DNA from 4 places in the Chryseomicrobium palamuruense genome. Region 2 is predicted to be linked to each of the others. Evidence: riboswitches for the same ligand, from Rfam matches in the RefSeq annotation. Region 2 holds a riboswitch; each other region holds the start of a gene.
The links. A riboswitch is a leader RNA that binds a small molecule or an ion and turns the genes downstream of it on or off. The one in region 2 is predicted to bind S-adenosylmethionine.
Positions count from the first base shown of each region.

Region 1: another riboswitch for S-adenosylmethionine. It lies ahead of ACFO0S_RS08620 (methionine ABC transporter ATP-binding protein); the one in region 2 lies ahead of ACFO0S_RS02610 (hypothetical protein).
Region 3: another riboswitch for S-adenosylmethionine. It lies ahead of ACFO0S_RS01530 (O-acetylhomoserine aminocarboxypropyltransferase/cysteine synthase family protein); the one in region 2 lies ahead of ACFO0S_RS02610 (hypothetical protein).
Region 4: another riboswitch for S-adenosylmethionine. It lies ahead of ACFO0S_RS11245 (methionine ABC transporter ATP-binding protein); the one in region 2 lies ahead of ACFO0S_RS02610 (hypothetical protein).

Region 1 is NZ_JBHSEF010000022.1:47,043-50,354, reverse strand. Features, by position in the region: gene gcvH (glycine cleavage system protein GcvH) at 1-59, shown strand, start outside; gene ACFO0S_RS08625 (thioredoxin family protein) at 270-560, shown strand; SAM riboswitch class I at 650-754, shown strand; gene ACFO0S_RS08620 (methionine ABC transporter ATP-binding protein) at 871-1,896, shown strand; gene ACFO0S_RS08615 (methionine ABC transporter permease) at 1,889-2,557, shown strand; gene ACFO0S_RS08610 (MetQ/NlpA family ABC transporter substrate-binding protein) at 2,583-3,312, shown strand, end outside.
Region 2 is NZ_JBHSEF010000009.1:220,793-224,104, reverse strand. Features, by position in the region: gene ACFO0S_RS02615 (glycerate kinase) at 1-1,104, opposite strand, end outside; gene ACFO0S_RS02610 (hypothetical protein) at 1,117-1,398, opposite strand; SAM riboswitch class I at 1,475-1,576, opposite strand; gene ACFO0S_RS02605 (hypothetical protein) at 1,617-1,814, opposite strand; gene ACFO0S_RS02600 (general stress protein) at 1,848-2,261, opposite strand; gene ACFO0S_RS02595 (DUF2188 domain-containing protein) at 2,436-2,804, shown strand; gene ACFO0S_RS02590 (NADPH-dependent FMN reductase) at 2,817-3,312, shown strand, end outside.
Region 3 is NZ_JBHSEF010000009.1:34,018-37,329, forward strand. Features, by position in the region: gene ACFO0S_RS01525 (M3 family oligoendopeptidase) at 1-697, opposite strand, end outside; SAM riboswitch class I at 942-1,054, shown strand; gene ACFO0S_RS01530 (O-acetylhomoserine aminocarboxypropyltransferase/cysteine synthase family protein) at 1,154-2,452, shown strand; gene ACFO0S_RS01535 (homoserine dehydrogenase) at 2,574-3,312, shown strand, end outside.
Region 4 is NZ_JBHSEF010000023.1:306,760-310,071, reverse strand. Features, by position in the region: gene ACFO0S_RS11260 (alkaline phosphatase) at 1-121, opposite strand, end outside; gene ACFO0S_RS11255 (hypothetical protein) at 479-652, shown strand; gene ACFO0S_RS11250 (peptide-methionine (S)-S-oxide reductase) at 815-1,300, shown strand; SAM riboswitch class I at 1,562-1,664, shown strand; gene ACFO0S_RS11245 (methionine ABC transporter ATP-binding protein) at 1,759-2,784, shown strand; gene ACFO0S_RS11240 (methionine ABC transporter permease) at 2,774-3,312, shown strand, end outside.

The DNA of each region.
Region 1 (3,312 bases), on a different contig from region 2:
ATGCTGGAGAGTCCGATGCATTATTGTCTGCTGAGCAGTACGAAGAATTCATTAACTAATACTGTGTGGCCCGCCAGTTGGCGGGCTTTTTTCTGGTTAAGGACGGTTTCCGCGTCAATGGCGATGATTTCCGCACCAATATGGCTGTTACCGCAACTAACGAGCCGTTCCTACACCAAACCTCCCACCTGTCCCATCTCACGAAAGCATTTCCCTTGTCATCCTCGCAGTGATTTGCTACTTTAAATCAAGTAAAGGTGGAGAAAATCGTGATTGAAACAACCTATGCCGACTGGAAACAAGAGCAAATGAAATGGCTTTATATTTATACGCCGATGTGCGGAACATGCCAAGTCGCATCTAAGATGCTTACGGTATGTGAAGAAGTCCTTCAACAGCCTATCCCGCAATTGAATGCCAACTATGCGCCGGAGCTCATGCATGAAGAGCAAATAGAAAGTGTACCTTGTTTATTACTTAGAAATGATCAAGGAGAGTACTTAAAAATATATGCATTTCAGTCTGTGCCATATCTACTAGAACAAATGAATGAAACATAATAAATTTCTGTGATAAAAAATAGTTGACGCATAAAAACGGCTGTGGTACTATTCGATTACTGACAATAATACTAATTGAATATGCGTCGCTCTTATATAGAGAGGTGGAGGGAAGTGCCCGATGAAGCCCGGCAACCGTCACGAAAGTGAAATGGTGCCAAGTCACGCAAAGCTAGCGCTTTGGAAGATGAGAGAATGGATATACGTTGAATAAACGATGACCCTTTCTGTCTTTGCGCAGAAAGGGTCTTTTTGCATATTAGCTGAATCCAGACACCCGATAATAACAAGGAAAGGAGGCGGCGCGCATATGATTCAATTACAAGATGTCTTTAAAAAATATACAACGTCAACTGGCCATGTAGTCGCTGTTGACAATGTATCACTCTCTATTCAAGAGAGTGAAATTTATGGGATTATCGGTTACAGTGGCGCAGGAAAGAGTTCTCTTATCCGCTTACTTAATGGACTAGAGCGTCCGACAGCGGGTTCCATTCAAGTCAATGGAAAAGAAGTATCGAACCTGTCTTCCAAACAAATGAGACAGTTCCGGCAAAAAGTGAGTATGATCTTTCAACATTTCAACTTGCTGTGGTCGCGTACCGTTGAAGAAAACATTGCGTTTCCTCTTGAGATTGCAGGTGTTTCCAAAGAAGAACGCGATACACGAGTAAAAGAGCTCGTTGCACTGGTTGGTCTTGAAGGCCGCGAAAAAGCGTATCCTTCTCAGCTATCTGGAGGGCAAAAACAACGTGTCGGTATTGCACGAGCGCTTGCCAATCGACCGGAAGTGTTACTATGTGATGAAGCCACTTCTGCACTCGATCCTGAAACGACAGACCAAATACTGGACTTGCTCGTAACAATCAACAAACAACTGGGATTAACCATTGTTCTGATTACCCACGAGATGCACGTCATCCAAAAGATTTGTCACCGCGTCGCTGTGATGGAAAATGGTGTAGTCGTCGAAGAAGGGAAAGTCATCGACGTCTTTAAAAACCCCCAAAAGGCGATTACGAAACGATTCGTTTCACAAATTTCTGATGGTGCTCACTACTCAGATACGGTCGATCACTTCTTAGACATGTACCCGAATGGCAAGTTGATCCGCTTAACATTTGTTGGCGATCAAACCGATCAACCACTCATTGCACGCTTAATCAAGCAATATGAACTGGAAGTGACCATTGTTCAAGGGAATATTACACAAACTCAAAATGGCGCACTAGGAACATTACTGCTACACATTGATGGTGACGCATTATCTATTGATGAAGCGTTAAGTTTCCTCCATGCGCAAAAAGTACAATCGGAGGTCATACACCATGATTGAGAATCTCTTTCCAAATGTGGACTGGCCAAAGATGTGGGAAGCAACTTACGAAACGCTCTATATGACAGCTATTTCTACATTGTTAACATTTGTTTTTGGCTTAGCCATCGGACTTATACTCTTTCTAACAAGTCCTCATCAGGTATGGTCAAATAAAATGGCGAACTGGTTGACCGGCGCACTCGTCAACATTTTCCGGTCTATCCCGTTTATTATTTTGATCATCTTATTAATTCCATTTACTAAATTTTTACTCGGTTCAATTCGAGGACCCAATGCTGCATTTCCTGCTCTGATTATTGGAGCTGCACCATTCTACGCACGCATGGTTTTAATTGCATTAAAAGAAATTGACAAAGGTGTTCTTGAAGCTGCGAAGTCTATGGGAGCTACGACATGGACGATCATTCGCAAAGTTCTCCTTCCCGAATCGATGCCGGCTATTGTCTCTGGTATTACAGTCACATCGATTGCCCTTGTTGGATACACAGCTATGGCAGGTGTCATTGGAGCGGGCGGACTAGGTACACTTGCTTTCTTGGATGGGTTCCAGCGTAATCAGACTGATGTCATGATTGTCGCAACCATCATTATTTTACTCATTGTATTTATCATTCAGTGGCTAGGCGACTGGATCACAAACCGCTTAGATAAACGATAACAAGAGAACAGAGGAGAGTTTACTTATGAAAAAATTAGCAACAGGATTGGTACTTGGAGCAGGAATTTTAACTTTAGCAGCATGTGGATCAGAAGGCGGTTCAGGAGCTGAGGGAGAGAACACAACACTAACAGTGGGTGCTTCTAACGTACCTCATGCTGAAATTTTAGAGCAAGTTCAACCTATTTTAGAAGAACAGGGAATTGAACTTGTGATTGAAGCTTACCAAGATTATGTATTACCTAACCAAGATTTAGATAGCGGCGACTTAGATGCGAACTACTTCCAACACATTCCTTACCTAGAGGCTCAAATCAGTGAATTCGGCTATGATTTTGTCAATGCAGGTGGAATCCACATTGAACCAATCGGTTTATATTCTAAAAAGTTTGATTCTATAGATGAACTTCCAGATGGAGCAACAATCTTAATGAGTAACGCTGTACCAGATCATGGTCGCGTGCTTTCTATGTTGGAACAAGCAGGATTAATTACACTTGCAGAAGGTGTTGAAAAAACAGCAGCAACAATTGAAGACGTTGTTGAAAATCCTAAGAATTTAAACTTCGATCCAAACTACGAAGCGGCACTTCTTGTTCAAATGTATGAACAAGAAGAAGGTGATGCAGTATTAATCAACTCAAACTATGCACTTGATGCCGGGTTAAACCCAATTGAAGATTCAATTGCGATTGAAGATTCAAACTCACCATACGTGAACGTTATTGCAGTTAATGCAGGTGACGAGGAAAACG
Region 2 (3,312 bases):
CGCTGCTTGCTTAATGACGTCTTCAGGCTCTGCGAACGCACGCGAAAGCTCTGACTCGGTCGACGTAACCACCACGACTTCTTCAAATAGCGCGAGCGCTTCTTCTCCCACGCCTTCTTCCGCACTGCCAGCAAATAGCGTACAAGACAATCCTCGTTCAGATGCAAACTTCGCCACGCCATGGGGCCCTTTTCCTTGGAGGAAGGTGTGTGCGTCCAGGCGTCCTTCTCCCGTCACCACATGCGTGACGCCAGAAAGAGAATTTTCCCATCCAGAACGCTTCAAAATGAAGTCGATTCCGTGGTACCACTTGGAGGGGAAGAACGCTTGGACAGCCCCACCAAGCCCTCCACCTGCTCCTGCACCCGGCCGGTCATGAAGGCGTAAGCCGGTATGAGATTCAATGACATCCGCTAGTCGTTTCAAAGCCGCTTCCACATCCTGTTTATCGTCAGGATGGACTCCTTTCGTCTCCCCGTAAAGAGCCGTCGCCCCGCCCGGACCTACATAAGGAATCTGAACGTCACTGACCACGGCAAACGTGCACTCTTGAATACGTGAATCAAATGCTGAATCATCGAGTCGTGCGAGGTCTTTTACCTGTAGAAGGTCTCCTGAGATCTCCTGACCATGTTCATTTATGAACTTCATACCGAGGGCACGAAGCATACCTGCGCCCCCGTCGTTTGTGGCACTGCTTCCGATGGCTAAAATAAAATTCCGATGCCCTTCATCGAGAGCCGCTTTAATTAATTGACCCGTCCCGTAAGTCGATGCGAGACGAGGATTCTGTTCTTCTTTCTTCACGTAGCTAAAACCTGAGGCTTGGGCCATCTCAATCACGCATGTATGGCGGGAGAGACCCGTTACTCCATAAGCCGCTTGAATCGATCTGCCGAGGGGATCTTCTACACGTGCTGTTTTATAGGTTCCTTTCGTTGCGTTCATCAATGCATCGAGTGTGCCTTCCCCGCCGTCCGCAATGGGGAATTCCACGACTTCCACAGTAGGGTCTGCAGATTGAATCCCTTGTGCGAGTGCACGTGTGGCTTGCTTGGACGTGAGTGTACCCTTCCATGCATCTGAGCTGACGATGATTTTCATTGAAGTTCCTCCCTAGAATAAGCGTTTGCTAGCTGGACCAAATAAATAAAAGTGCAAATTCTGTTTCTTCTCTTCTACACTTCGTGATAAGCGTTCAATTTCCTGCTCAAGAGCCGAAATTTCTTCACGCTCTTTGTCGATACGACTTCTTGAAATCTCTTCTCCAAGTTCCAAATACAGCAGCTGATTTTCTAAAGCTTTCATTTTTTGGTGACGTACCATTGCTCCCGCATAACTTTTTGGCTCCGTCTCTTTTAACTGTTGCAACTGTTGTTCAAGTGTTTGTTTTGACATGCAAAACAGCCTCCTTTTGAAATTTGCCAAACAAAAAACTCTTCCCGAGAGAGAAGAGTCGCATAAGCAATATTTCTCCTCATCGTTCAGGGGATACCTGTTGGATGGAGCACCTTACCTCATAGGCAGGTTGCTGAGACTTCGTAGGGCCAAATCCCTCCGTCTCTCTTGATAAGAAAAGAGTTTCTGTTTAGTTAGTGTAAGTATAGCATAGATGGTTACTTTGAGCGAATATCGTCTTTATCTGCCTTTTTGTGATTGTAGAGTTCATTTTCACCCTCGGTATCGGCTGGGTCTTCTCTATAAAAGAAGGGATCGCTGTCGATTTTTTCTTCTTCCGTCAATGACTTTTCATCACTTGGTAGTGGAATTTTCCCACTGTTGTTTTTCTCTTTCTCTTTTTCAAACTCATTCATTGCTTTATCCTCCTTTTCTTTGTCTCATTTATTTTAGTGTTCCCTCTCCTCTTCATCCGTAAACGGCGCATTAACTACATGTCGAATGGAATCATCCGTCGCTCCGAGATTTGCACCATTCACTCGGTCTGCAAATACAAAATAATGACCGGCATCAATTTCTGCTTCTGCGCGTTCCACTACATCTGATCCGAAACCCAGACGAAAAAGTACGTCTTGTACACGATCTTCTCCTCGAAAAAAAGAAACTGCAGAATCCCAGAAGGAGTTGTTTTCCGTCTGTATTTGTAAGGATGTATTTTCTTGAAGCCAGCTCACTTGGCGACCCGACTTTGCCAAAATGACGACTTCATCTTCTTTAAACCCGGCATCACGAAGCGCCAATAATCGATGTTTTAATTCTTCACCTGTCGTCAGGATCCAGTAATTGGCGGTTTTCGAAATCATTATGTTCTCCTCCTCTCGATGTGCTGTACGATGTACATCCTTTCCCATATTTTAAAGAATCTAAAACTCTTTTTTCAAAAATCAGGAAGTGATGCCTATGGCAAGTGAAATAGGAGAGTTAGTAGTTTAATTGAGAGAAACAAGGGAAAACTGAACCCTAAGGAGGCGATGTGTATGCCATGGACAAAATCAGACTACCCTGATTCCATGAAAAACTTAGACGCTGCTATACGAAACAAAGCCATTGAAATGGCCAATGCAATGATAGAAGACGGGATGGAAGAAGGTCGAGCTATCTCCATTGCTACCGCAAAAGCAAGAGATTATGTGAATGGAACAGATGATTCAAGCCGTCCCCATTATACGGTAAAGACGCATAATGACGGATGGGCTCTGATGAAAAAAGATGGAGAGCGTGCTATACAGACCGCTGAAACAAAACAAAAGCTTCTCGAAGAAGCCAAATCGTATGTGACAAACAAAGACGGAATTTTAACCATTTACCAAGAGGATGGATCCATCGATCAAACCCTATATGACTAAGGAGGAAGAACCATGACGGAACAATTAAAGGTTGGCATCATTTTGGGAAGCACCCGAGAAGGTCGTGTGAGTCCACAGGTAGGAAATTGGGTTCTTGAGAAAGCGAATGCTCGCGGAGATGCACAGTATGAACTGGTCGACATCAAAGACTATGACCTTCCTTTATTAGGAACGGAAGAATCGGAAGGCGTCCAAAAGTGGAATGATAAATTAAACGAACTTGATGCGTTCGTATTTATTGTCGCTGAATATAATCACAGTATGACTGGCGCTTTGAAAAATGCATTAGACAGTGCACGTGAAGCGTGGTACAACAAATCAGCAGGAATTGTCAGCTATGGTTCTGCCGGGGGCACGAGGGCTGCAGAACATGTTCGGCAAGTCTGTGCTGAACTGATGATGGCAGATGTCCGTATCCATCCAGTCCTCTCTCTATTCCTTGACTTTGAAAACGGGGAGACGTTCAAGCCACGCGATTTGCATGATAAAAACATTTCAGATATGCTCG
Region 3 (3,312 bases), 190 kb from region 2:
CCGCCGAATAGTCGATACGGTTCATACGGATATAGCCAAGCTCAACGAAGTTATTGTATCCGAGTGTTTTAGCGATTTCTGTACGTACTTTTACCAGTTGATCGTAAATCTCGTCAAATTTGTCAGCATGCTCTGCGAAGAAGCCAAATGATGCCTCTTTCGCTTTTTTACGTGTCTCACGATCTGTGGACTCTGCATAAGGACCGAGTTGAGCAAGCGTTAGCGTTTCTCCGTTGAATTCAACTTGTGCAGATGCGACAAGCTTCGAGTAGTCCGATGCCAATTTGTTTTCTTTTTGGAGAAGTGGCATGATTTCAGGTGAGAATGATTTGATTTGGAATTCGGCAAGGTCAAACAATTGTTGCCCCCAACGTGCTTCTAAATCACTACGGAATGGTGATTCGATCAACGCTTTGTAGTAGTCTGTCACGATTTCTTCCATCTCTGGAGAGATCTCATCGAAGTAATCGCGCTCCGATTGGTAGAAGTCATCATTCGTATCAATCGATGCACGAATATATACAAGGTTAGCCATCGTTGAGAAATCAGCACGCAGCTTATTTAACGTCTTAATTGCTTCATTTTGTTCATCAAACGACTTCGCGCCTTTAAAGGCTTCTAGTGCGGTTTTTGCTTGTTCTTTTAGAGAAGACATATCTGGACGTTCATATGTATACTCTTCAAATTTCGTTGTCATACAGTATTCCTCCTTCATTTCTTCAGTTACCGAAGGTCTCAACGTCTATTGTTTCTTACTTTCCATGCTTTGGCAAGCGTTTTCGGCAGAAAAAACAGAAAATTAAAAATCGTAGTAATCGTTGAAATGACTGGATTGGGCACACTTTCATGTAGTTGAGATGTGCAGTTAGTATGAAATTGGGAGTTGACAAACAAAATAAAGGTATCCTATACTACGATTCAACAGACAGACGTATATTATACTCTTATCCAGAGTGGCGGAGGGACTAGGCCCTGCGAAGCCCGGCAACCAACAAGCATTTGCTTGGAAAGGTGCTAATTCCTACAGATTCAATTGTGATCTGGAAGATAAGAGGAGGACAAGCGTAGGCCCCTCTTCTTAACTGAAGAGGGGCTTTTGCATTGTCACTTCCTCTCTGGATGTCTGATCTGACACATTAAAGGAGGAAGAACAATGACCAATTTACGCCCAGAAACGATTTTACTTCACGGAGGACAACAGCCAGATCCAGTGACCGGTTCACGTGCAGTGCCGATCCACAAGACGACATCCTTTGTGTTCCAAAATACGGAGCATGCCCAAAACCTATTTGGCTTAAAAGAAGCGGGGAACATCTATACGCGCATTGGTAATCCGACAGTAGACGTATTTGAGCAGCGTGTCGCTCAACTAGAAGAAGGAACAGCAGCAGTTGCCTTATCTTCCGGCATGTCGGCGATTGCTTTTTCCATTCTGAACATTGCGGGGGCAGGAGACGAAATTGTAGCGGCTTCTAATCTTTACGGCGGAACGTATAATCTATTCGCTCATACGCTTCCTCGCTACGGGATTACAGTGAAGTTTGTCGATGTGACGAACCCGGAAAACTTCCGTGCAGCAGTGACACCAAATACGAAAGCCTTCTTTGCCGAGACGATTGGAAACCCAAGTCTACATGTCCTCGATATCGAAGCAGTAGCGTCTGTTGCTAATGAAATTGGCGTACCTCTTCTCATAGATAATACGTTCGCAACACCGTACGGAACACAACCGATCAAGCATGGCGCCCACGTCGTGATTCATTCGGCAACGAAATGGATTGGTGGTCACGGGACGACCATTGGTGGTGTGGTTGTAGACGGAGGCAACTTTGACTGGAACAGTGATAAGTTTCCTGGTTTCACAGAACCAGACGTGACCTATAATGGCCTTCGTTACGGCATCGATGTGGCTCAAGTTGCATTTGCTATCAAGTTGCGCGTCCAGCTTCTTCGTGATTTTGGTCCAGCCCTTAGTCCGGAAGCGGCGTTCTCATTTCTACAAGGACTCGAGACGCTACACCTACGTGTACCAAAACATAATGAGAATGCGCAAGCTGTTGCCGAATACCTGAAGCAGCATGAAGATGTGGAATGGGTCAACTACCCAGGACTTGAAGACCACCCGTCGCATGAACTAGCACAAAAGTATTTATCACAGGGAGCAGGATCGATCTTAACGTTTGGAGTCAGAGGAGGCAAAGAAGCAGGTCGTCTCTTGATTGACTCGATTCCACTGTTCTCTCACGTGGCGAATGTAGGGGATGCGAAATCATTGATCATCCATCCAGCTTCAACCACACACCAACAGTTAGGAGAGGGAGAAGAACTGTTACGCTCAGGCGTTACTCCGGAACTGGTACGCTTATCGATTGGACTGGAGCATATCGATGATATTACAGAGGCACTCGACGCAGGTTTACAAGCCATTCGAAAAGCAGCACTTCCTGTCTAAATGTGTTTTTAAGAAAAACATTTGTCCTCTATAGAAAGATTTTTCTTGTTTTCTGGGTCACAATCCTCTAGAATAGGAAAAATAACAGACATCGAGATTATCTTGAGTTGGAGGAATGGACATGGCAAAACTACGAGCAGCAATTTTAGGATATGGAACAGTCGGGCAGGGGATTCATCGCATCCTGCAAGATAAGCGGGAAGAACTTCATCAGTCTCTTGGGCTGGATATTGAAGTCGGCGCGATTCTTGTAAGTGATTTGGAGAAGGAACGACCTGCTGCACCAGGCGTCCGCTTCACCGATAACTTTGATGAGGTCTTGTCTATTCCAGGATTGCAAGTCGTGTTTGAAGCCATCGTCGGAGAAGAGCCAGCTTATGGGTACCTGTGCCGCGCTATTGACAAGGGCTGTCACGTCATCACTGCGAACAAAGTGATGTTCTCACGGTATCATATCGATTTACATGAACGTGCAAAAGCAAAAAATGTCTATATTGGTTACGAGGCGACGACTGCTGGCGGCGTCCCGGTCATTAAGACACTGAAAAATCTTTTGCAGGTCAACTCTGTCCACCGGATTCAAGGCATCTTGAACGGAACATCGAACTATATATTGACGTCGATGCGCACGGATAATAGCTCATTTGAAGATGCGCTCCGCGATGCACAGGCACTTGGGTATGCGGAAGCGGACCCGTACAATGACGTATCGGGAATGGATGCGTATCATAAACTGATGATTTTAAGTGCCCTCGCGTTCAGCGAACAACCGGATCGACAGGCAGTGGATGTGAAGGGAATCGATGCAATTACTTTGGAAGACGTGAAACGAGCGCAAGAAGAAGGACTCCGTTACCGTC
Region 4 (3,312 bases), on a different contig from region 2:
TGACTTTCCCATTATGAGCGTTATCATTCCGTGCTTCTGCGTGATCCATTGTCACATTGACACTGATCCCGGATACGACAAGTCCTCCCACCAAAGCGGCTGTTACAAGCTGTTTTTTCATACACATTTCCTCCTTTTGTTTGGTACACGGCAACGATATCAACTGAATGTAAAGGAAATGTGACGTCAATGTAAAAGCTTACGTAACACAGGGAAAATCGGTTTTTAGTCATAGGAAACCTGAAAACCATTTAATTTTTTGTAGCTATTTGGACCGTTCCGTTTGCAGTCATTTTGACGGATGTTCCGTTATCGAGTTCGACTTCGAGGGGAAAGACTCTAGATGGTTTGTCAGAAAAATACCAATTTGAAAGTGGAAGATACTGCTGCAACTTACGTTCATTTAAGCACAAAATATGAGATAATAAAGTATACTTAAATTAAGCAAATTCATTTTATTGAATTGGAGGGAAAATGTTTGACTAGACTATCTTTAGACTCAAAAGAATATCGTTTAGTAGAAAAGAGCCTTTCGTTAGAAGAGTTTAAAATCAATAAACAAATTGCTTTGAGAGCTATAGAAGCAGTTAATACGAATCAAAGGTTAACTTCCAATTTGATTAAGGCTGTAATTAGAGATGGAAAAGTATAATTTTGGTTCTGATGAATCTTATTTGCTACTTTATTGAGATAAGCAACATCAGACTCAACAGAACTTAAAAGGATTTTTTTAAATACACTTCATCTACAGACCTGAATTGATTTCGATCGATTTCGGTCTTTATTTAATTTTAAGTACAAGGGGAGATTTTGCATGCAGACGATTTATTTAGCAGGGGGATGCCTATGGGGCGTGCAGGCATTTGTGAAGACGTTGCCAGGGATTGTCTCGACTGAAGCGGGAAGAGCAAATGGAACTTCTCAAACGTTAGACGGGGAATATGACGGATATGCGGAATGTGTAAAAACGACTTTTCATCCAGATGTGGTATCTGTCGACGAGTTGATGGGCTATCTTTTTGAAATCATCGATCCATACAGTATCAACAAACAAGGAGAAGACGTCGGGGAGAAGTATCGAACTGGGGTGTATAGTATAGACCCAAAACATGTAGAGCAGGCCAAGGCGTTCATCAAGAAACGTGAAGATGAGGACCGAATTGCTGTAGAAGTTCTGCCGCTTACCAATTATGTACGAAGTGCAGAAGAACACCAAGACCGTCTTGCTCGCTGTCCGGATGATTACTGCCATATCCCACAGCAATTGCTTACAAAATACAAATCAAACGTGCTTACATGAGACGAGCCTCGTTTCTGTATTTAGAAAGGAAGCTTTTTTTATTGGATAGCTTGTTCATTTCTAGGAAATCAAAATAATGCTTTTTAAAGAATTTTTAATAAAACTAATAAAAAACTATCCGCGTCGTACCAACAAAGCAACCGCTTACATAGTCAGACTACTAAAAAAATTAGTAAAATTACTATTGACGAGAAAACTTTGATGCTTTAGACTGTGAAACAGTTAGCAAGACGAACTAAATTCAAAACTACATATCACCAATTCTTATCACGAGAGACAGAGGGACAGGCCCTGTGAAGTCTCGGCAAAGCGCAAAAGCGTCAGTGCCAAATCCTGCAAGTGTCCATCACTTGAGAGATAAGAATGAGAGGCGTTTTTTCATGGCTTTCATTTCTTATGTTCTTAAGAGATGAAGGTCTTTTTTTATGCACTCTAGTCAGAAAGTAGGGAAGTCCACCATGATTACATTCCAAAACGTATCCAAGACATTCAAAGTCGGAAAGCGTGATGTGCACGCAGTTCAGAATGTCACACTCGATGTCCAAAAAGGCGACATCTTCGGCATCATCGGGTTTAGCGGAGCCGGAAAGAGTACGCTTCTTCGCTTAGTGAACCTTCTTGAAAAGCCAACAAGTGGTGTTATCAAAATCAATGACACCGACATCACATCGCTTAAAGCCAAACAACTTCGCTTGCAACGCCGACGTATCGGGATGATCTTCCAGAACTTTAATTTGTTCACTTCCCGCACTGTCGCAGGAAACGTAGCCTACCCGCTGAAGCTTGAGGGAACGCCGAAAGCGGAAATCACGCGGCGCACCAAAGAGTTGCTGGAATTCGTTGGCCTCTCAGATAAAGTAGATAACTACCCCGAGCAACTTTCGGGAGGACAGAAGCAGCGTGTTGGGATCGCTAGGGCTCTTGCGACGAACCCAGAGATTCTGATTTGTGACGAAGCCACTTCAGCACTTGATCCGGAAACGACGGAAGATATCTTGAAGCTTTTAAAGCGCGTCAATCAAGAGTTTGGCATCACCGTTCTCCTCATCACACACGAGATGAACGTCATCTCCACCATTTGTAACCGCGTTGCCATTATGGAGAATGGGCACGTCATCGAGCACGGCGAAGTATTCGATGTCTTCACAAACCCGTCACACCCGACAACAAAGCGTTTCATTCAATCGGTGAATAAAGACTTGCCCTCTCAAAGTCTATTGAAAGAATGGCACGCTGCTGGTGACCAGCATATCTACCAAGTCACCTTTACGGGAAGTGCCACGAGTCAGCCGCTGTTATCGAAGATCACCCAACAGCACAATGTGCATTTCAATGTTGTGTACGGAGCGGTTCGCGAGATTCAAAATCAGCTACTGGGCAATTTGGTAGTGTCCTTTAAAGGGGAGGTAGAAGACATTAAGAATGCCATTCAAGAACTTCAACAAGTCGTCGACATCAAGGAGGTGATTATCCATGAAAGTTGAGTGGAGTACATTTTACCAACGCATCATAGAAGCGACCGGCGAGACGATTATGATGGTCATCCTGACCCTCATCCTAGGCTCGATTTTAGGCGTTTTAGTCGGACTCGCACTATTCGTTTCCCGCCAGGGCAATATTTTAGAGAACCGCTTTTTATATGGCCTTCTCAACTTGCTGATAAACGTCATCCGACCGATTCCGTTCATCGTGTTCTTGGTTTTCTTAATGCCTGTAACGCGAATCGTGATGGGAACAACGATTGGGGTTGGAGCTGCCGTGTTCCCAATGGCCATCATGGCAACGTTCAGTGTGGCACGGATTGTTGAACAAAACTTGATGAGCATTGACCCTGGTGTAATTGAAGCAGCCAAAGCTATGGGAGCCAGCCCGTTCCAAATCGTCTTTACCGTTTTGATTCCGGAAGCGCTCGGACCTCTGATTCTAGGTCTGACGTTTGTGACAGTCAGCTTAATCGATTTCTCAGCAGTTGCTGGGTATGTCGGTGGTGGCGGTCTCGGTCATATTGCGAT